DNA from 3 places in the Paenibacillus sp. FSL W7-1332 genome. Region 2 is predicted to be linked to each of the others. Evidence: riboswitches for the same ligand, from Rfam matches in the RefSeq annotation. Region 2 holds a riboswitch; each other region holds the start of a gene.
What was found. Region 2 has a riboswitch for cyclic di-AMP ahead of MKX98_RS02395 (hypothetical protein). Riboswitches for the same ligand answer to the same signal wherever they lie in the genome.

Region 1 (7,534 bases), 1.8 Mb from region 2:
CGAGCAGATTATGGAAGATTTGCTCAGGAATCCTCTGATTCAAGCATTGCGGAGCGAATACCCGGAGATCGATGACCGGGTCATTCGTTTGAATTTAAGCAAACTGTACCAATATGCGGGAGATCAGGCCCACTGCAAGGCATGTCCGGGTCTCGACCGGTGTCCGAATGATTTCCAGGGACATTTCAGTAAGCTGGATATCCAGCGGATGAACGGAACCGTGGAGATCTATGAGCGGAAGGCGCCGTGTTCCCTGCAGATTGCGAAGACCAATGAGGATCAGATCAAAAAACGGATCCGCAGCTTTTATGTCGATGAACATGCCTTGAACGAAGGTTATGACAATATGGAGATTATGGCGAAGGACCGCCTGCGGGCACCTGCGGTGCACCAGGTGTTTAAGTACATCCGGGATACGAAGGAGAATGGGTTGTCTCCGCGCGGCTTGTATCTCACCGGTTCGTTTGGTACGGGCAAGACCTACCTGATGGGCTACCTAATGCATGAGCTCGCGAAAGCAGGCCATTCGGGCGTTATCGTGTATATGCCTGATTTCGTGGAAGATCTGAAGACCATGATGCAGGACGGACAGAAGCTGAAGGACATGGTGGAGACGATGAAGCATTGCGATCTGCTGATCTTTGACGATATCGGAGCGGAGAATTTGAATCCGTGGGTTCGGGATCATGTCCTCGGCTCCATCCTGAATTTCCGGATGAACCGGCTGCCGACCTTCTATACGTCGAACTATCCGCTCGACGGGCTTGAACAGCATCTGAGCTTCACGAGCAAGGATGGCGAGGAGCTTCACAAAGGTCAGCGCTTGATGAACCGGATTGCGCCTTTTGTGGATGTCGTTCATTTATTCGGGGAGAACCAGAGAGGTAAATTCTAGTATTGCAAGCAAGCTTCCTATGGACAAACCTCCCATGAATTGTAAAAAGTCTGATCCCGTTAGCGTATGGAACGCGGCAGGGATCAGACTTTTTATTTACGCACAAGGAGTCATCAAGTATTAGCCGACCAAGAACTTGATAATGACGAATCCGAAAAAGATGATGGTCATGAAACCAAACATCCCCACGAAGCCCATCATCAAATCGCCAAAGTCATTGCGTGGTTCTTCATTGATGTGCTCCCGTGGATCGTTAACGCGTACGTTTACATCCATGGTGCTTGCCTCCTCAAAAGGTGAACATGCCGTGCCAACTCGAAAAACTTGACAGTCACCCGACTTGTTACTAGTAGTATACCCAATGCGCAAATCATTTGTAAAGATTGCATAAAAAACCCGTGAAATCCTCTTTCTTTAGGTGAGTATATTTCACTTTTTAAGGCCGATTGTGGTATACTAAATTCGTCGACCCATTCGACAATTATGATTCGCACTATACCTGATCTTATCCTGTGAGGAGGAGAATACAATGGCTATCGTCAATGTTACCGACCAAACCTTCGTGAATGAAGTTGAAGGTCAAGGAACGGTTGTAGTTGATTTCTGGGCGCCATGGTGCGGCCCTTGTAAAATGCTTGCTCCGATTCTGGACGAATTGTCTTCAGAACTCGGCGATGATGTAAAAATTGCTAAGGTGAACGTGGATGAGAATCCGGAATCCGCAGCACGTTTCGGCGTGATGAGCATTCCGACCATGATTTTCTTTAAAGACGGCCAACCTGTCGATAAAGTGGTAGGTCTGAACTCCAAAGAAGCCTTGAAAGGCATCATTGCAAAACATCAATAAGCAGGATTGGTCCTAGACCGCCATCTGCTTTCATACAGCGCCTTCGGTGAAACCCGGAGGCGCTTTGTGTGGTTATTCATAGTGTTTTATATTTATGGTTAATACTATATAATCTCCTTGGAGAGGAGGGACAGCATGGACGATTTTTCCAAACAGCTTCAGGAGCAGGAGAAGGCGCTGGAGAATATTCGCCACAAGCTGGCATTGCTGCCGGACCAGCCCGGCTGTTACTTGATGAAGAATCATGAAGGCACGATTATTTATGTGGGCAAGGCCAAAGTGCTGAAGAACCGGGTACGCTCTTATTTTACCGGAAGCCATAACGGGAAGACCCAGATGCTGGTTTCGGAAATCCGCGATTTCGAATACATTGTAACCGGCAGCAACATGGAAGCATTGATTCTGGAGTGCAACCTGATCAAAACCCATCAGCCGAGATTCAACGTGCTGCTGAAGGATGATAAAACCTATCCATATCTTAAAATAACGAATGAAGAGCATCCCCGTCTGGAAGTAACCAGAAGGGTGCTTAAAGATAAAGCCAAATATTTTGGTCCCTACCCGAATGCTTACGCGGCACAGCAGACCAAGAAGCTGCTGGACCGGATGTATCCTTTGCGCAAATGCGGCGTCATGCCGAAAGAAGTGTGCTTGTACTATCATATGGGGCAATGCTTGGCTCCATGTGTGAAGGAGATTCCGAAGTCTGCATATGAACAGATCACCGGGGAGATTACTTCATTTCTGAGCGGTGGGCATGAGGAGATCAAGAAGGAGCTGCAGCGCAAGATGCAGGAGGCCGCGGAGGATTTGTATTTCGAGCGTGCCAAAGAGCTGCGGGATCAGATCATCCATATTGATACGCTGATGGAGAAGCAGAAGATTACGACGACGGATACGCGGGACCGCGACGTATTCGGTTATGCTGTGGATAAAGGCTGGATGTGCGTGCAGATCCTGTACATGCGCCAAGGGAAAATGGTGCAGCGCAACAAGTCCGTTTTTCCGTTCTACGGCGATGCGCACAGCGACTTTATGTCTTTTATTGCCCAGTATTACAGCGATAATCCTGCATTGCCGCAGGAAATTCTGCTGCCTGAGCCTCTGTTGATAGACGAGGCTGGTTCGGAGTCGGTTACGGGAACGGCTGCGGATACAGGTGTGCAAAGCGCAGAGGAAGCCGCGGATTCGGCGAATTCGCTTTCCGCAGGGACATTGGATGCGCAGCAGGCTGCCCTTGCCCAGGCACAGGAGAAGCAGGCGGAAGCTGCGGGCATCGTGGATGCAGCCGGAGGGGCTGCCGCCCTGCAGGAATGGCTCGGCGTGAAGGTGCATGTGCCGCAGCGCGGCTTGAAGAAGCAGATGGTGGGCATGGCATCGGATAATGCGAAGGTGTCCTTGGACGAGAAATTCCGCTTGATTGAACGCGATGAAGAACGCACCTCGGTTGCCGCGGCGAATCTGGGGGAAGTGATCGGCCTCCAGTCGCTGAACCGGATTGAGGCATTTGATAACTCGAACATTCAGGGGACCAATCCGGTATCGGCCATGGTTGTATTCACCAACGGGAAACCGGACAAGAAGGAATACCGGAAGTACAAGATCCGTACCGTGCTGGGACCGGACGATTATGATACGATGCGTGAAGTCATCCGGCGGCGGTACGAGCGCGTCTTGAAGGAGAACTTGCCGCTTCCCGATCTGATTGTGGTGGATGGAGGGAAGGGACAGATTTCCGCCGCCATCGATGTACTTGAGAATGAGCTGGGGCTGTTTATCCCGGTTTGCGGGCTTGTGAAGGATGCCAAGCATAAAACAGCGCAGCTCATGGTCGGAGACCCGCCGGAGCCGGTTACGCTTCCCCGGGACAGCCAGGAGTTCTATTTGCTGCAGCGCATTCAGGATGAGGTTCACCGGTTTGCGATTTCTTTCCACCGCGAACAGCGCGGCAAATCGATGGTATCCTCCAAGCTGGATTCCATCCCGGGCATTGGAGAGAAGCGCCGCAAGCTGCTGTTAAAGCATTTTGGCTCAGTCAAAAAAATAAAAGAGGCTTCAGTCGAAGACTTCAAGCCCCTTTCAATCGGTGAGAAATTAGCAACGGAAATTCTTAAGGCACTTCGTGAGGAGGAGTCGTGACATACGGCTTCTCTTTTTTTGTTGGATTGAAACGGTAAATCGCATAGGCGACCATCGCCGGAAGCACCATGTAGAACGCACCCATCAGCAAGTTGCTGGTATCCTTGAGCAGGATCAGGCTAATGCCCATCAAGATGCTATTAAAGATGACGTGGGAGAACATAGCCGCCAAATACCCGTATTTCAAAAAGATGTAGCTGAACAGCAAGCCGATGATCACCAGTTCAATGGGCCGGGAAATTACAGGGTATATCGGATAGAGTGTATGCCCGAGCGCCCAAATGATCGAAGTGATCAAACTGGCTACGAACGTATTGCGGACGATCTTTTTCAGCATTTTGATCCCGAACAGTCGATAGACGGCCTCCTCGGATATCCCGGCCAGCCATGCCATCAGCGGGAAGAGCCAAGGATAGAGCATGTTGTAAGGCGATTGTGTGGCATCCGTGGTGGACCATGTATTCAAGGTCAGGCCCAGAACGACAAAGATAATGGATTGGACCCCAAGCAGGATGAAAGCCCACATATACCCCAGCTTCATGCTGTCCAGCACATAATGACCGTATCCGGGTTGTTTGGCGCGCGGCCATGGATTAAGCCCGTCTTCTTTGAGCCATAGCCCGCTGCCCCCGACAAGGGAGAAATAGAGCAGTGCGGAGAAGATGAGCGAATAGACCGCATAGAAGATCATCATCCCGAGTATGCCGGTTTGCGACATCCCCTCGGATTTGAAAACGGGAATCAGATTGTACGTATTCAGCATCTGAATGACAAACAGCAGCGCCGATAGGAAGAGGCCGCGCTTAAACGACGTGTAGGCTCTGGTCTTCACGCTGTACACAATCGCAAGAATGCCAAGGATGAGGGTGAACAGGCCATACCCTGCAAGCGTCAGCAGCGTGGCATCTTGGGTCTGCTTGTTGACATAGGCGGAATGGGCGGCCGGAACCGAAAAAGATGGCTCATAGGAGCGTAATTTCCCCTGCTCGAAGGTGAAACGGTGCTCCAATCTGGAGTCGCTGATCTTGGAATCCGGGTCCACATACCGGAGCTGGGGTTCCCCTTCCCGCGTGACCAGCTCCAGGTGCGACAGGTCATAACCCGCTCGCTGGAGCCAAGGCTCCGCAAGAGCTTGCTTCTCGGCTAATGACATGCCGTCCTCGACCACAAGCAGCATCTGTCTTTGTACATCGCCCTTGTTCAGCTCAATCCGGTCATAGCTGGAGCGGGCGTAATCGTACGAGAAGCCGACGATGCCTGAATTTTGCATGTGCACGTCCACATTGAGGGCATCGCCACCACCCGGCTTGCTGAAGCGAACGCGGTATACGTCATAGGGATATTTGGCTTCATAGGTTTTGTTGTATTCCGAAAGTCTCTTTTCCTTCGCCAGATATCCGTAAAGTTCCGATTTGGATTGATATGTAACCAGCGTGTCATCCGTTTTTGCAGCCGTAAACTGCAAAAACTCTTGAGCAAAGCTTGAAGCCGCTTGCCGAGCCTGCTCCTTGGATATGATATTCGGAGATGCCATCTCGGTAGAATCCGAATTCGTCGACGGAAACACCTGAAATAATAGGAACAGAATCAGGCCGACTGCGGCAGGCGCGATGAGCTGTTTCAGATTGGGCTTCAGCTTCAAGGGCTCTCTTGCACGATTCATGAAATTCCTCCTCTAAGAAAGTTGATACTCCCACGGGTATTCGATATGCCTGATTAAGAACGCATAGAGTCAATATAACATAGTTATGAAAGTCATAAGCAGCTTATCCCAATATCCGGAATAATGAAACAAATCGATGAAAATGAATGAAAGGTTTCGAAAACGTTAGAGAACCCCATGCTTGTATTCTTGAATATGCCCAATTCGCGCTCTTTTAAAGATTTTTTGGGTGAAAAACGGCATTGGGTTACGTACCGGATTGCGTTATAATCACATCATGCTTCAAGGAACCGAATATTCCAGCCGAATTTCGTACTGAAAATGGGGGAACCATGTAATTGGGGTGAATTTCATTATTCCTAGAATAATGAATAGGGCGACCTGTGAAAATGCCCGAATCCGTCAGCTAACCTCGTAGGCTGCAGCACAGGAACCAGACCGTAAAGGGCACTGCGTTTTCCAGTGTCTTTTTTTCTTGATTTTTTTAAGAAGGTGACCGATTGAACTCTAAATTGAACTGGCTCAGGTTGTCTCCGCCGCAGATTCTCGTGCTTGGTTTCGCGGCTATTATTTTCATCGGGACGGCGCTGTTAATGCTGCCGATATCCACAAGTACAGGTGAACCGCTGGAATTTATCGATGCCTTGTTCACTTCGACATCGGCAACTTGCGTAACGGGGCTGGTTGTGGTGGATACAGGAACGACATTCAGCTCCTTCGGACAGATCGTGATCATGCTGCTGATTCAGATCGGCGGGCTCGGTTTCATGACGATGGCCACTTTGTTTGCCTTGGCTCTCAAAAGGCGCATATCGCTCAAGGATCGCCTCATTCTGCAGGAAGCGATGAATCAGTCCTCGATGGAAGGAATCGTAAGGCTGATTCGCAGAGTACTCCTGTACTCCCTGATCATCGAGGCCTGCGGTGCCTTGATTCTATCGATCCGCTGGGCGTTTGATATGCCGATCGGCCGAGCGATTTATTATGGCGTTTTTCATGCGGTCACGATGTTTAACAACGCCGGTTTCGATTTGTTTGGCGATTTTCGGAGTTTGACCGGGTATGTCTATGATCCTGTAGTCAACGTTGTCGTGATGTTTTTGATCGTCTCGGGCGGCATCGGTTTTATCGTATTATCCGATCTGATTGATTTCCGGAAACAGCGGAGACTTTCCTTGCACTCCAAAGTAGTGCTCACCATGACGGCTACCTTGCTGCTGGTTGGATTTATCGTCATTCTTATTTTTGAATTCACCAATCCGAGGACGCTCGGCTCCCTGAATTGGGGCGGAAAATTCTTCGGCGCATTATTCCAATCCGTAACGCCGCGTACAGCTGGCGCGAATACTATAGATATTACGGGGCTTAGACAGGCCACGCAATTTTTTATCGTTATTCTGATGTTTATCGGAGCATCCCCAGGGTCAACCGGGGGTGGTATCAAAACAACAACCTTTACCATTATGGTGGGGGCGGTCATCGCCATGATGCGCGGGCGTGAAGACATCGTCATGTTCCGTTATCGCCTGGCCCAGGAGCGGGTGCTGAAGGCACTGACCATTGCATTACTGGCACTGCTGCTCGTTCTAACCGTATCGATGATTCTGTCGACGACAGAGGAAGGGGATTTCCTGGAGATTTTATTCGAAACGACATCCGCCTTCGGTACGGTGGGTCTCTCCATGGGCCTAACGCCCGATCTGACGGTGTTCGGCAAGGTTTTGATCAGCATTACGATGTTTGCAGGACGATTGGGGCCGTTGACGCTTGCTTATGCACTGGGGCCGAAAAAGGGTAAAGAATTATATCGTCATCCGGAAGGCAAAATGATTATTGGATAAGGAGTACTGGAGAGACATGAAACCAAAGCAATTTGCAATCATCGGTTTGGGACGATTTGGCGCCAGCCTGGCGCTTGAACTGATGGAACAAGGATATGAGGTGCTCGGCATCGACCGAAATGAAGAGGTTGTCGAGGATATGAGCGAGC
Region 2 (7,534 bases):
GTTCAGCCGAGCCCCGGTCGAAACGAAATATCTCCATGCAGCGGATGAGCTCTGCATTTAATGCAGGCGATGCGGTTTCGATGACGGGAGCCAGTGCGGCCTCGATGAGTTTCGTCATGATCTGCGCTCCTTTATAGGAATGTTATATGCACGGCAAAAAGGCCTGATGAGCAGAGTAACCCCGCTCTCCAGGCCTATTTATCGTTAGTGGCCCTGCTACAGTGGCCGCTTCGCTTAAGGCTCGGGAGCTCAGCGTAAACGAGTGTTTCGAATGATGGATGAATCATACGCCGGAGGAATCTAAAAGTAAATGGCCATATTGGACGGATACATTCCGAAAATCGATGAAAACCGTAAAAGAAAACGCGTACATTCGGTTGTGTCATCTATTATCATGGCAAAATCTCGGTATCTCGATAGATTGCGATAAATACAAGAAAACAAGAGAAATACATAGTATAGAGCAGGATTCAAGAGATAATGGAGCGAAACCGGACAGATCCTGTTCGACATAACGCCCCACGTGTTTCTGCTCACATTTACTTCCTGTAAGGCCGGACGTATGATACGAACTATGAATTGACGGACATCGGCAGCAGGCATACGGGCAGCCGTTCCATGAAGACCTAAAGGCTGTGTGGGAGCTGCCGGGTTCTTTATGGATCGAATCTCGGGCGAGGGCACCATGGGCCTTCGCTGGAAATGCAGGATGATGCGACTCTCACCGCTCGAACCTGATGCTGTGCTGTTTTGCCGGGCCTGAATGTTAGTCAATCGCTAATAGAATAACATGCTACTCGTTTTTAATTTTCGCTGAGTCCTTGAATGGAAAAGGAACGGGGGAACCAGTCGGGAGATAAACTTGATCTCTCAGGGGTGAATCCCATGGACAAGATAACGGTCTATGGGTAGGGCGACTCTCACGCCCGAATCCGTCAGCTAACCTCGTAAGCGTATCGAGAGAGGCAACGATTGTCGTGGACTTGGGCCACGGTGTATTTCACCGTGTTCTGATGAAGAAGCCTGCGGGAAGAGTTCTTCTCTTTCCCCAGGCTTCTTTGTTGTTGTCTTCTCTTTCTGAACTTTTTAGGAGGAGAAATAAAGATGGAGAAACCGCAGGAGTTTATCCTGGTATCCGCGCCTAACAAGGCCGGGGAAGAATTTATCCGCCAGTTGATCTATATGGACATTTCGTTTGCGGCCATAGCCAACAACCGGGTTGAGCAGGAGAGGCTGCGGGAACTAGGCTGCACCAACATGATTGTTATCGATACAAGGGATGAACAAACCTGGATCATTCCCGAGTTTCCCGTCAGCAAGGTGTATTTGTTCGAGAGCAGCTTGAACCTGTGCTGCCGCTATTTACGGATCTGCCGGACATGGACGACGGAGTCGATTTATGTGATTACCCATTCCAGCAATCCACGATTGATATACAAGGGACTGGGTGCCGATGTGGTGCTTCATACGAACCATCATCAGGTATCCTTCCTGATTTCATCCATTGTCAGCTAAGCGTCTTGGCTGATGTGACCATGAGGTTTTAGGAGGTTGTATTCATGCAGGATTTATATATGGTGCTTATCTTGGGAGGAACCTACGGACTGCTCATGCTGTTTATGTTCTGGTGCGGACGCGTGGTTTCGGAACCGGAGGTGGATTAGTTGTGATGATCATTTTAATATGCACGCTCTTTATTTTTCTATATTTGATTTACGCGCTGATTCATCCTGAAAAATTCTAGGGAAACAGCTGAAGGAGGAAGGCATTCGTCATGGGCATTTTACAAATTGCCATCGTTATACTCGTTCTGGTGCTGCTGGTAAAGCCGCTCGGAACTTATCTATATCAGGTGTTTCGCAATGAGGGGAATGGAACGGATAAATGGTTCTCCTGGTTGGAGAAACCGATCTTCGCACTGATTGGGTTCAAAGAACGCAAGGGAATGACATGGAAAGGGTATGCCGTCAGCTTTGTGATAACGAATATCGTGCTCGTCGCGGCGGGGTATTTGATTCTGCGGATACAGAGAGTATTGCCCTTCAACCCGAACGGTATCGACAATATGGAATCGACCTTGTCGTTCAATACGATCATCAGCTTTATGACGAATACGAATCTCCAGCATTACAGCGGGGAGTCGGGATTATCCTATATGGCCCAGATGGCCGTCATTACGATGATGATGTTCGCGTCCGCGGCGACCGGGCTATGCGTGGCGATTGCGTTTATCCGGGCGGTGACCAGCAAGGGTACAACCGTCGGCAACTTTTTTGAAGATTTCGTCAAAGCCCACACCCGGGTGTTTATCCCGGCCGCATTTATCATTGCGATGGTACTGGTTGCGCTGCAGGTGCCGCAGACTTTGCAGCCTACGCTCAGCGTCACGACGCTTCAAGGAAGCGAGCAGCAAATAGCGGTGGGACCGGTGGCTGCGCTGGAATCGATCAAGCATCTGGGCACCAATGGGGGCGGGTTTATGGGGGCCAACTCGGCGCATCCGTTCGAGAACCCGTCCCCGCTGACCAATGTGATCGAGATCCTGTGCATGTGGAGCCTCGGGGCGGCGCTTCCTTACACATTTGGTTTGTTCGCGAAGAGCCGTAAGCAGGGCTGGATTATTTTCTCGGTAATGATGACCTTGTTTATCGGATTCCTGTCCTTGAACTATGCGGCTGAAACGAACGGCAATCCGGCGCTGAACCGGCTGGGCATGGATACCTCCCAAGGCAGCATGGAGGGCAAGGAGGTCCGGTTCGGGATCGCCCAGTCCTCCCTGTTCACCACGGTGACGACTGCGGCCACGACCGGGTCGGTCAACAACATGCATGATACGCTCACGCCGCTTGGCGGGATTACGCCGCTATCCCTGATGATGCTGAACTCCGTTTTTGGCGGAAAAGGCGTCGGGCTGATGAACATGCTCATGTATGCGATATTGGCAGTATTCCTGGCTGGTCTTATGGTTGGCCGAACACCCGAATTTCTAGGGAGAAAAATAGAGGCGCGGGAGATGAAGCTAATTGCGGTTGTTATCCTGGTGCATCCATTGATCATTCTGGCTCCGACCGCACTTGCGCTGATGACGGATGCGGGGCAGGCGGGCATTGCCCATGCGGGCTTTCATGGCATCTCGCAGGTATTGTACGAATACACGTCTTCCGCAGCCAATAACGGTTCCGGATTTGAGGGACTGTCGGATAACACGCCGTTCTGGAACGTGACAACCGGACTGGTCATGCTATTCGGACGTTACATTTCGATGATCGCCTTGCTGGCAGTGGGCGGCTCGTTGATGCGGAAGCAATGGGTTCCCGAGACGCTCGGAACGTTCCGGACAGATAATAAGCTGTTTGCCGGCATTCTGATCGCGACGGTTCTGATTATCGGTGCATTGACCTTCTTGCCAGTACTTGTGCTCGGTCCGATTGCTGAGCATCTGACGATCCGTTAATAGAAAAGGTGGCCTATTTCCATGAATAATACGAGAAAAAAAGCGATGTCCCAAGAGATGGTCCGTCAGGCGCTGAAGGACAGCCTCACGAAGCTGAATCCCGTCCTGATGATGAGAAATCCGGTCATGTTTGTTGTGGAGGCCGGGACGCTGGTTGTTCTGTTGATGACGTTATTTCCATCCTATTTCGGAACAGAGGGCAGTATCGGATTTAATGTGGCGGTATTTGTCATTCTGCTGTTGACGCTGCTGTTTGCAAACTTCGCAGAGGCGCTTGCCGAAGGACGGGGAAAGGCGCAGGCCGATTCCCTTAAGCAGTCGAAGCAGGAAATGACGGCACGTAAAGTGATGGAGAACGGAGGGGTACAATCCGTGCCGTCCACGGATCTTCGCAAAGGAGATATCGTGATCGTCACGCAGGGCGAGATGATTCCCGGGGACGGGGAAGTCATTGCGGGCCTTGCGTCCGTTGACGAATCGGCGATTACCGGCGAGTCCGCCCCCGTCATTAAAGAAGCCGGCGGCGATTTCAGCTCGGTCACCGGGGGGACGCGGGTTGTCAGCGATACGATCCGCGTCCGGATTACGAGCGATCCCGGGGAATCGTTTATCGACCGGATGATCTCGCTTGTTGAAGGAGCCTCTCGCCAGAAGACGCCGAATGAAATTGCGCTGAATACGCTGTTGATCGTCTTAACGCTGATATTCCTGATCGTTGTCGTTACGCTCGCTCCGATTGCGAAGTATCTTGGCATCGAACTGTCCGTTCCGGTGCTGATCTCGCTGCTGGTATGTCTCATCCCGACCACGATCGGGGGATTGCTGTCGGCAATCGGGATTGCCGGCATGGACCGGGTGACGCAGTTCAATGTGCTGGCGATGTCGGGCAAGGCGGTGGAGGCTGCCGGCGACATCAATACGATGATTCTGGATAAGACGGGTACCATTACGTTCGGGAACCGGATGGCCAGCCGGTTAATTCCCGTCGGCGGCGAATCGCATGCATCGCTTTCGCAATGGGCGGGCGTGAGCTCGCTGCTGGATGAAACGCCGGAAGGACGTTCCGTGCTGGAGCTGCTGAAGCAGGAAGGTCTCGAAGCAGATGCAAGCATGACGGCCGAGGCGGATTTCATCGAATTTAAGGCAGAGACCCGGATGAGTGGGATGGACCTTAAGGATGGGCGAAAAGTCCGCAAGGGTGCGGTAGATGCCGTCAAAGCTTGGGTGCTGTCGCAAGGAGGCTCCATCCCTTCGGATTTGACGCCAAACGCTGATGCCATCGCGACAGAGGGCGGAACCCCGCTCGCTGTTGCCGTGGATAACCGCATCTATGGTCTAATCTACTTGAAGGATACCGTGAAGCCGGGCATGAAGGAAAGGTTTGATCAGCTGCGCCGGATGGGCATCAAGACGATTATGTGCACGGGCGACAATCCGCTTACCGCAGCGACGATTGCCAAAGAAGCAGGTGTCGATGATTATATCGCCGAGAGCAAGCCCGAGGATAAGATTGCCGTCATCCGCCGAGAACAAGCCGAAGGCAAGCTGGTTGCGATGACTGGTGACGGTACGAACGACGCCCCGGCGCTGGCCCAGGCCGATGTGGGGCTGGCGATGAACAGCGGTACCACCGCAGCCAAGGAAGCGGCCAATATGGTGGATCTGGATTCGGATCCCTCGAAGATTATCGAGGTGGTTGCCATCGGCAAGCAGCTGCTAATGACGCGTGGCGCGCTGACCACGTTCAGCGTCGCGAACGATGTCGCCAAATATTTTGCCATCATTCCCGCGATGTTTGCAGCTGCCATACCGAGCATGAATGTTCTGAACGTCATGGGATTGGGTTCTCCCATGTCGGCGATTCTGTCGGCGCTGATCTTTAATGCGATCATTATTCCGCTGCTCATTCCGCTTGCGATGAAGGGCGTAGCCTACAAACCGATGAGCTCGTCGAAGCTGCTCCAGCGCAATGTGCTGGTCTATGGCTTAGGCGGCGTGCTCGTACCGTTCCTCGGGATTAAGCTGATCGACATGATTGTCCATCTATGGATCTAGATATGATAATCGTGCCGGGGAATAGAGATAACTCGAAAATGGTTTATATGGAAGATATGAAGGAAGGGATCGAGGAACCATGAATAATTCGTTGCAAAAATCATCCGCTGCGCCTCGCGCCGGGGCGGGGGCAGTCCGCGTCTCTCTGGGCATGGCCCTAAGAACGAGCCTTGTATTTATCGTGTTATGCGGTTTTCTCTATCCGCTGATTACGACGGGAGCCGCGCAGTTGCTCATGCCGAAGCAAGCCGGCGGCAGCTTGGTCACGGATTCCGGCGGAAAGGTGGTCGGATCGGAATTGATCGGCCAGAACTTTACGGAGCCTCAGTATTTTCACGGCAGGGTGTCCAGCATTGAATATAACGGAGCCGGCTCAGGCAGCAATAACTATGCACCTTCCAACCCGGACCTGATCGATCGGACGAAGGCCTCGATTGAAGCGTGGAAGGAGAACAACCCGGACGTTCCGGTGAGCAAGGTTCCGATGGATCTGGTTACGAATTCTGCCTCCGGATTGGATCCACACATATCGCCGCAGGCCGCGAATATTCAGATTCCACGGATCAGCAAGCTGACTGGAATTACCGAGACAGAGCTTAATCAGTTGGTAGAGGAGCACACAGAAGGACGGGACTTGGGCGTGTTCGGTGAACCGCGCGTCAATGTGTTGAAGCTGAACCTGGCGCTGGCCGAGCTTCTTGATTGATCATGGACCCATTTCGGAGAAAATCACCGGAGGAAATCTTAAGGTCGATTGCGAAGCTCCACCATGGAAGGCTTAAGGTATATATCGGGGCCGTAAGCGGTTCGGGGAAAACTTATCATATGCTTCGCGAAGGACATACCTTGAAACTGCAAGGCATCGATGTTGTTATATGCGCGGTATCCACGATGCAGCGTCCGGAAACGGTCGAGCAGGTCCGGAATCTGGAGCGGGTGCCCAGCATCCATTGGGTGGAGGACGGCGTAGAGAAGAAGGATCTTGATCTGGAACTGCTGGTGCAGCGCAACCCGGAGGTGGTGCTTGTCGATGGGCTTGCCCACCGAAATCGGAAGGGGGCGAAGCATGCCACGCGGCTGGATGACATCCGATTTCTGTTAAGACGGGGGATTAGCGTCATCACGACGGTCAATGTGTATGAGCTGGAGGACGTCCAAGATATTGCAGTCAAGCTGACAGGCATTAAGGCTAGTTATACGGTTCCTGCCGATACGCTAGAAAACGCAGACGAGGTGGTGCTCATTGATGTAACGCCTGAAACGATGCTGGAGCGGGCACAAGGCGGCTTGCTCGGGGGTGGCAGCGTATGGAAGGAGGGTAATCTGGCCGTGCTTCGGGAGCTGACGCTTCGCCTCGTAGCCGAAGGGGTAAACCACTCGCTGGAGCGGCACCGCAAGGAACGGGGATTGGTCGGCCCATCGGGAGCCCATGAGCGAATATTGGTATCCACCCAGTATCATTGGAACGGATCCATTTATATGCGGCGCGGACAGCAGATCGCGAAGAGATTGAACGGTGAGCTTATGGCCGTTACGTTTGTGAATCCGAGGTTAGAGCTCACGAAAGAGCAGGCGGCCTTCAAGCGATCTTTGCTGAAACTGTCGGAGCGTATCGGCGTCAAGCTTGAAGAGCTGCCTCTCCATTCGCGTAGGAAGCTGGCTGACGTGCTTGTTCAATATGCGTTGGAGCACCATGTGACCCGCATTGTGCTGGGTCATTCGAAGCAGACCCGTCCGCAAGAGATGCGGCAGGGCTCGCTCCTTCAGGATCTGCTGAAGAAAACGCGCGGGATCGATATTTTTATTGTGGCGGATCGGGCGGCGCATGACGGAGAACGGATCATCCCGGCCCAGATCCATCCGCGGCGAGTTTCCTCCGATTCGTTTCACCGATTGAATGAGCAAGAGCTGGACCGGAAGATGGAGCAGGTCAAGCGCGGGCGGTTTAAAGTCTATATCGGGGCTGCCCCGGGCGTGGGCAAGACGTATGCGATGCTGCGCGAAGGCAATGATCTGCTAAAGAAG
Region 3 (7,534 bases), 460 kb from region 2:
ATGGTGAGGGGGGAGCACATGAAAAGTTACGCAGGCCAAGGGTGGATCAGTGTTAAAGACCAGCTATACGTCACGATTCTGCTCTTCTTATACCGTTTGCTGTGGGGATATTGCCTGTACCGACTCGTAAAATCGGCAGTCGTCCCCCTTCTGATGCGATATCCGGATTCCGCCCCTAACGAGCTCAGCCGTCTTTTATTCTTCTACGAGGGCGAGATGAGCCTGTCCTTGAGCAGCACAGTACACACTTACGGATGGCTTTTGGCCGGTTTGCTCCTGATCCGGATGATCCTCACCCCGCTCATTCGGGCCGGCATCTTCTACAACCTTCACCAGGAAGCCAAGGGCGAGCGCGGTTTATTCTTCTTCACTGGCATGCGGAAACTGTGGAAACCCGTAACGCTATTCTATCTGGTTGAGCTTATTCTCACCTTCGCACCCGGTTACTGGATTCTGCCCAAGATCCTCCCGATTCTGCTGAATGGAATTCAGGAGCCTGTACTGCTGCTTCATGCACTGCCCTATGCAGCTGGCTGGTTCTTGTACGCCTATCTGATCCGCCTGTTATTGCTCTATATGCAATTTGGCCGTACCGGCGATTCCAGCATGATCAGCTCTATCCATGCGCTCTTCCGCCGCTTGGGCACAGCAATGCTGTTATCCATCACCATCGGCGGATCCGCCTGTATCATTCTGCTGCTCCTGAGCTCGGCCTCGCTCTTCTGGGCCGGGTTGATCGGCTTAATTATTCAGCAGGCCTCTTATTTCCTGAATGGACTTTTCCAAATTTGGGCAATGTCCGCTCAATATCATTTGTGGAGAGATTCCTCCTCACAGCATCCTTAATGGTTACAATTCGTCACCCTAAAATAATGAAACACGCTCGTGAATAAGCTGTAATCAGAAGCGACACGTTTCTATCCCGCGCTAGATTTTACAGAGAATAAGAGTTCATTTATCCTCTATATTACAAATTTCTGAACGCCAAATTACAAAAAAACCTGTTCCCTCAAGATGGGGACAGGTTTTTTTGTTTAAAAATAATGTTTCCTCGTTTGCCAAATTGTTAATACTCTGCTAAAATAACGAATATGTTAGTAACAACTTTGTCATCTTTATTGTAACTTTTATGTAGGAACGTTGTAATTCGCTAACTATGTTGGAACGTCAAACGTCAATGAATGGGTTCATCAACATTTCAAGGAGCCGAATTCCCATAACGATATGGGAAGCGGGGGATCCGTTTTGGGTGAATTGATCTCGCAAGAGAGGGATCATAGGGGACCTTCAACCGAACCCTTAAGCTAACCTCGCAGGCAATGGAAGGAGCTTTTGTTTTGAATAAGAAGTTAACGGCTGTTTCTCTAGGCCTCGCACTCGCACTCACATTAGGGACCGGAAGCGCTTTCGCCGATTCCAAATTAAATACTGCAATCAAACCAGCCATTGGTGTTTCTTACAAAACAGGTGGAACTACAACGAATGGATTTGACTGCTCCGGATTCACCAGCTATGTTTACAAGAAGCTTGGTCTTAGCCTGCCCCGCACGTCTGCAGCTCAATACAAAGTAGGTACGGCCGTATCCAAGAGCAACCTGAAAGCTGGCGATCTCGTGTTCTTCAACACATCCGGTAGAGGTGTATCTCATGTGGGTATTTATGTCGGGAGCGGCAAATTCGCTCATTCTTCATCTTCGCGCGGTGTCATTATCAGTCCGCTGAGCCAGAGCTATTACGCTAACCGATATGTAGGCGCTAAAAGAATTATGAGTCAGAATACGTACAAATCTGTAGCTGTGAACTACAATTAATGTTGGAACTTAATTGATTTACTCTTACAAGAAAGCCCTGGGTTTATGAGATTGTGCCGATCTCATCCAGCGGCTTTTTTCTTTTGTTGATTGTGTGTATACCTTTATAACGTTCAGGACAGCAAAAAAGTTCCCGCTTTTCGAAAAAAAATAAAATTTATTATACAATTTCACTTCACTTCGCCATGTCTTCACATCATCTATCCTTTATATACCCTTCTCTCCCTTCATTAAACACCCATTTTGGAAAAATATTGATTTTCCTTGGTGCTTCGACAGCTAATGCTATTGAAAAATAGCGAAATTCACCAAGAAATAATTGCCAATCTCGCTTGCTGTCTGATAGAATGGACGCAGTAACAACTTTGTCATTAATGTAAGTGCTTTAATATATAGATGGCTATGCCTCGCGGCATCGAAAAGGAGCTTTCCATGCTGAAGAAAACATTATCGACAGCAGCCCTAAATATCACGCTGTTGTTCACTTTGGGCGTTGGCAGCGTCTTTGCTGATCATGCGCTGGATCAGGAAATCGATAAGGTTCTGGGTACAAGATACAGCTACGGTGGTACAACCACGAGCGGTTTTGACTGTTCCGGCTTCACCATGTATGTTTATGCTAAACTCGGTCTGAAGCTCCCGCATCAATCCGGCTCTCAATTCGACATGGGGACAAGCGTGTCCCGTAAGGAGCTGCGCGCTGGCGATTTGGTGTTCTTCAACACATCGGGGCAGGGCATCTCCCACGTCGGCATTTATGTCGGCGATGGCAAATTCGCCCATGCTTCCTCTAACCGCGGCGTGGTTATCAACCGCCTGGCAGAGGATTACTACGATCAGCGGTACGTGGGTGCAAAGCGTATCATGAGCGATGATAAGTATGAAGAGTCGGTCGGTGAATCATCCTAAGATATAGAGGCTAATCTTCCCTATACATAATGCTTGCCCGTTAAAGGAGCCCTTACCTCTCTTTGGCGGGCTTTTTTGATGCAACCTGGATGCTCGTAATATGGTTATTATTTATGCAGACGATAGGAGGACTTCGCAAATGGATGCCACACCGATTACATTTCACACCGTAGTCATGCGTGAAGAGCACGCCGAAGAGATATGCGCCTGGGCCTACCCTCCCCCCTATAATATCTATGGCTTTCTTCCCTGGGAGCAGATGAAAGGGCTTGAGGTGGAGTTTGGCGATCCGGACATTCGCCAAAGACAGTACATCTCGGTTCTGGATGAGCGGGAGGCCCTCTGGGGATTTGCCCAGCTGTTTCCGATGCATGAGGTGACACGAATTGGACTTGGCATGCGGCCTGATTGGTGCGGGCGTGGAATGGGTAAACGATTTATGCAGACGATTGTCCGGGAAGCCAGACGGAGGCGGCCTGCCGACGAAATTGACCTTGAGGTAATGACCTGGAATGAGCGAGCAATCCGCGCTTATCAAAGGGCAGGCTTTCACATCACCGATACGTATGAGCGGCTTACGCCAACGGGCAATGCCCTTTTCCACTGTATGGTGTATGAGCCCCCGACAAATGAGGAATATTAATCTTTGTCTATATGAAAAAGCACAATTTTGTGTACTTTTTATGAAGCTACGCCGTATAGTTGCTTTTTTTGTCACAACTGGCTATGCTGTCTATGGATGTTGGTTTATAATGGAGACAAGTGCAAAAGTGCAGTATACATAGAAGGGACGATATGACGATGCAAAAATGGATCATGAGCGGATTGTTCTTCGTCGCATGTGCGTTGGCTATCGCGCTGATGTTTACGCTCCCAGGTAAGGAACAGGTAGCTCAGGAAGAGAAGCCGACCATGCCGGAAGTGACTCTCGATGCAGCCGCAGCGGAAGCCACACTGAAAGCAAGCTGCATTAGCTGTCACGGCGACCAACTTCAAGGCGGCGCTGGGCCGGCTTTGAATCAAGTAGGCGGACACATGGATGCGGACGCGATCTTCAACGTTGTAACCAAAGGTCGTAAGGGAATGCCTTCCTTTAAAGACCAACTTAAACCTGAAGAAATCGCAAACATCGCGCTGTACCTTGCTGAGAAAAAATAAATCAGCTTATACGCAAAACACGCTTGCACCTGGAGTTGTTCCCGGTGCAAGCGTGTTTTTTTACATATTGGGGACTTCTAAAGGGACTAATGGTCTCCCCGTTCTATTGTCCCGACTTGCCATCCTTCGAACGACTCTTCTCATAGGCTTCGTTAAACTGCTGCGCTTCCTTAATATCCACAGCCGTAATGCCACCGTCGTCCCAAGAAGTGAGACGAAGTGTAACGACTTTATAATCTATGGTGATGTAGGGGTGATGTCCGAAAGCTTCCGAAATAGCTGCCACTTCATCAACAAAAGCGATTCCCTTCATGAAGGAGGAGAAGGTATACTTTCGTACAATCCATCTCCCTTGTTCAAATTCCCAACCCTCAAGCTTTTCCAGATGAGCCTCTACTTCTTGCTGCGTATAAAGCATCTTTTATCTTCCTCCCCGAAAAAAACCTATCTTAAAGCCGACTAACCGTAATATGGGCTATCTGTCATCTATTCTATTCTGCCCTGTATCTGTTGATAACTGGAGTGATTACACAAGGGCCACAAAAGCCAACTCTTCCTCACCAATCAAAATATGTATTCGATGGTTCGTCTGATCATGCATGACCACGCCGCTGCCAACATTAATCACCGGCTCTGTGCCCAGCGCATAGAACAAATCCTCTGCCAGCGCCTCATGGACCTCATTTCGCTCGGCTTCGCCCAAATTGCCCCAATCCTCAGCTTCCATTTCAAAGAAGACATAGCTGTCGGAAATTCGCCCGACCGCCTCGGTCAGTTCTGCCAGAATTTCGCCATAATCCCTTCCGTGCTTAACGCCCATCTTAATCACTCCTTTCCTTGCCGTACTTAGCTTCGTTTCCCTTCCTTCCATTATACCGGAAATTACAACTAAAAAAAAAAGCCCGACCTGACGATAAATAGGATAACGCCCCACATAAGGGGCCCGGTTCTCCATGAGAGCCGTTCTGACGAATGGATTCGTTATTTTATTTCTCACGGATGAGGTGTGGTATGGAAATTTCAACAATTATAGGCTTAATAATCGGTATCGTCGCGGTACTGGTGGGCATGATCCTGAAAGGTGCCTCCCTTCTCGCTTTGTATAATCCGGCAGCCTATCTAATCATTCTTGGCGGTACGGCAGCAACTTTATTCATCGGATTTCCGCTAGTCGAGCTAAAAAAGATTCCGAAGCTGGTCAAGATGACCTTCGTGAAACAGAATCTGATGGACAAAACGGATATGATCAAGCTGTTTATGGAATGGGCTTCGATCACACGCCGTGAAGGACTTCTGGCTCTGGAAACCAAAGTCGATGAAATCGATGACAGCTTCCTGCGTAATGGGATGCGCATGATCATCGACGGCAACGATCAGGAATTCGTACGTGACGTTTTAATGGAAGATATTAATGCCACCGAGGAGCGCCATCGTTCCGGTTCATTGATCTTCTCGCAGGCCGGTATGTATGCACCTTCCCTCGGGGTACTCGGAGCCGTTATCGGTTTGATCGCTGCACTGTCCCACATGGAAGATATGGGCGAACTCGCTCATGCTATCGGGGCTGCATTTATTGCTACCCTGCTCGGTATCTTCACCGGTTATGTTATCTGTCACCCGATTGCGAATAAACTCAAGCGTCTGTCCAAACGCGAGGTTGAAATCCGCCTGATGATGGTAGAAGGCCTGCTGTCTATTCAATCCGGTGTATCCACCATTGCAATCAATCAAAAGCTCTCCGTGTTCCTGACACCGTCCGAACGGGCTGAGCTCAGCGAGAGGGAGGCTGGTGCTAGTGAGCAAAAAGACTAGGCACGAGCCGCATGAGGAGCATGCCGACGAATCCTGGCTTCTTCCTTACGCAGACCTACTGACCTTGCTTCTGGCCCTGTTCCTGGTGCTATACGCCATGAGCGCGACAGACGCACGCAAATTTCAAGAAATGAGCGAAGCCTTCAGCGTTGCTCTCACTGGCGGGACCGGCGTGCTGGATTACAGCAAAACGGAACCCAGCGATGATCCGCCCAATATTAAAGATCATAAAGCGACATCCCCTTCCGTTCCCGCAACAACACCTGACCAACGACGTGCTGAGCTGATGCGTCAGGAACAACAGGATCTGGAGAAGTTAAAGAAGCAGCTCGATAATTATATTAAAAATAACGGTTTAACCTCGGAGCTCAGCACCAAGTTGAACCACTCCCAGCTTGTCATTACAATACGGGATAACGCCTTGTTCCCTTCCGGCGAAGCCGTTGTGAAGCCGGAGGCCCGCAAATTGGCCAAGGCTATCTCACAAATGCTTCATAAGTTCCCGGACTATGAAATTATTGTATCCGGACATACGGACAATGTGCCAATCTCTAATAGCCGATATCCGTCGAATTGGGATTTAAGCTCGGATCGTGCCTTGCAGTTCATGAAGATTTTGCTCACCAACTCGGAGTTGGATCCTAAACGGTTCATGCCGATCGGTTATGGTGAATACCATCCGATTGCCGACAACAACACCGCTGCTGGGCGAGCGAAGAACCGCAGAGTCGAGGTTTCCATTATACGTAAATACCAGGATAGTGCGACCTTTACCAGCGTGAATGAATAACTCAACAGGGAACGGTCCCTACAGACTATAACACACAATAAACAACCGATGCATCTGGTCTCCAGATCCATCGGTTGTTTTGGTTTAGGGTTATAGATGTATTTCAGCCTGCTACTCGAGCCTATAGTTCAGCAGCCGACCAAGCTCTTCCTTCTCCTTCTCGTTAAGATCACGCCAAGCGCCAATGCGTTGACTGCCGAGACGGATATTCATAATCCGGATTCGCTGTAATTTTCGGACCTCATAACCAAAAGCGCTGCACATTCTGCGGATTTGACGATTTTTCCCCTCCGTCAGAATGATTCGGAACACTCGCTCAGACATTCGAGTGACTTCACAGGGCAGCGTCATCTCACCTAAAATCTTGACGCCGCTGGACATCCCGCTAAGGAAGGATTCCGTTACCGGGCGATCCACCGTCACAATGTATTCTTTCTCATGTTTCCCCTCGGAGCGAAGGATCTTATTGACGATATCCCCATCATTCGTCAGCAGAATCAGCCCCTCGGAGTCCTTATCCAATCGTCCGATAGGAAAAATACGCTCCTTATGGCCTACGAAGTCTACAATATTGCCCTTAATATGCGGTTCGGTGGTGCTTGTAATCCCGACTGGCTTATTAAGAGCAATATACACATGCTTCTTCTTATCTTGAAGCGGCTTTCCCTGAATCCGGACATCGTCTCCTTCTTCTGCCTGGCTTCCAAGGACTGCAACCACGCCATTGATGGTAACCTTCCCGCTCTCCACCAGCTTGTCCGCTTCACGCCTTGAGCAATATCCCGTTTCACTGATAAATTTATTGATTCTCAAGATGCCATCCCCTTATCTGTAACTACTTCTTGCTTATCCCTCGATCGCATTCCGCTGAATCGCAGGCAGAACTATACTCACCTTCGTTCCTGCTCCTACTTCACTCTCGATTTCCATCATACCCCGGTGGCCCTGAATAATACGCTGGCTTACCATCAATCCCAGCCCTGTGCCCGTTTCCTTATTCGTAATAAACGGTTCGCCAAGATGCGGCATCAGCTCCTCCGGAATGCCTTGCCCT

Region 1: another riboswitch for cyclic di-AMP. It lies ahead of MKX98_RS28635 (TrkH family potassium uptake protein); the one in region 2 lies ahead of MKX98_RS02395 (hypothetical protein).
Region 3: another riboswitch for cyclic di-AMP. It lies ahead of MKX98_RS00495 (C40 family peptidase); the one in region 2 lies ahead of MKX98_RS02395 (hypothetical protein).

Annotation. Positions count from the first base shown of each region.
Region 1 is NZ_CP150209.1:6,309,954-6,317,487, reverse strand. It holds gene dnaI (primosomal protein DnaI) at 1-895, shown strand, start outside; gene MKX98_RS28655 (hypothetical protein) at 1,016-1,171, opposite strand; gene trxA (thioredoxin) at 1,425-1,742, shown strand; gene uvrC (excinuclease ABC subunit UvrC) at 1,878-3,881, shown strand; gene MKX98_RS28640 (type II CAAX endopeptidase family protein) at 3,853-5,544, opposite strand; cyclic di-AMP (ydaO/yuaA leader) riboswitch at 5,836-5,980, shown strand; gene MKX98_RS28635 (TrkH family potassium uptake protein) at 6,045-7,385, shown strand; gene MKX98_RS28630 (TrkA family potassium uptake protein) at 7,402-7,534, shown strand, end outside.
Region 2 is NZ_CP150209.1:561,633-569,166, forward strand. It holds gene MKX98_RS02390 (hypothetical protein) at 1-118, opposite strand, end outside; cyclic di-AMP (ydaO/yuaA leader) riboswitch at 802-970, shown strand; gene MKX98_RS02395 (hypothetical protein) at 1,105-1,515, shown strand; gene kdpA (potassium-transporting ATPase subunit KdpA) at 1,775-3,454, shown strand; gene kdpB (potassium-transporting ATPase subunit KdpB) at 3,476-5,509, shown strand; gene kdpC (potassium-transporting ATPase subunit KdpC) at 5,589-6,215, shown strand; gene MKX98_RS02415 (histidine kinase) at 6,218-7,534, shown strand, end outside.
Region 3 is NZ_CP150209.1:97,750-105,283, reverse strand. It holds gene MKX98_RS00505 (M1 family metallopeptidase) at 1-7, shown strand, start outside; gene MKX98_RS00500 (hypothetical protein) at 19-846, shown strand; cyclic di-AMP (ydaO/yuaA leader) riboswitch at 1,195-1,334, shown strand; gene MKX98_RS00495 (C40 family peptidase) at 1,338-1,811, shown strand; gene MKX98_RS00490 (C40 family peptidase) at 2,247-2,720, shown strand; gene MKX98_RS00485 (GNAT family N-acetyltransferase) at 2,860-3,363, shown strand; gene MKX98_RS00480 (cytochrome c) at 3,522-3,878, shown strand; gene MKX98_RS00475 (4a-hydroxytetrahydrobiopterin dehydratase) at 3,982-4,296, opposite strand; gene MKX98_RS00470 (hypothetical protein) at 4,405-4,698, opposite strand; gene motA (flagellar motor stator protein MotA) at 4,890-5,690, shown strand; gene motB (flagellar motor protein MotB) at 5,674-6,480, shown strand; gene rluF (23S rRNA pseudouridine(2604) synthase RluF) at 6,592-7,293, opposite strand; gene MKX98_RS00450 (ATP-binding protein) at 7,327-7,534, opposite strand, start outside.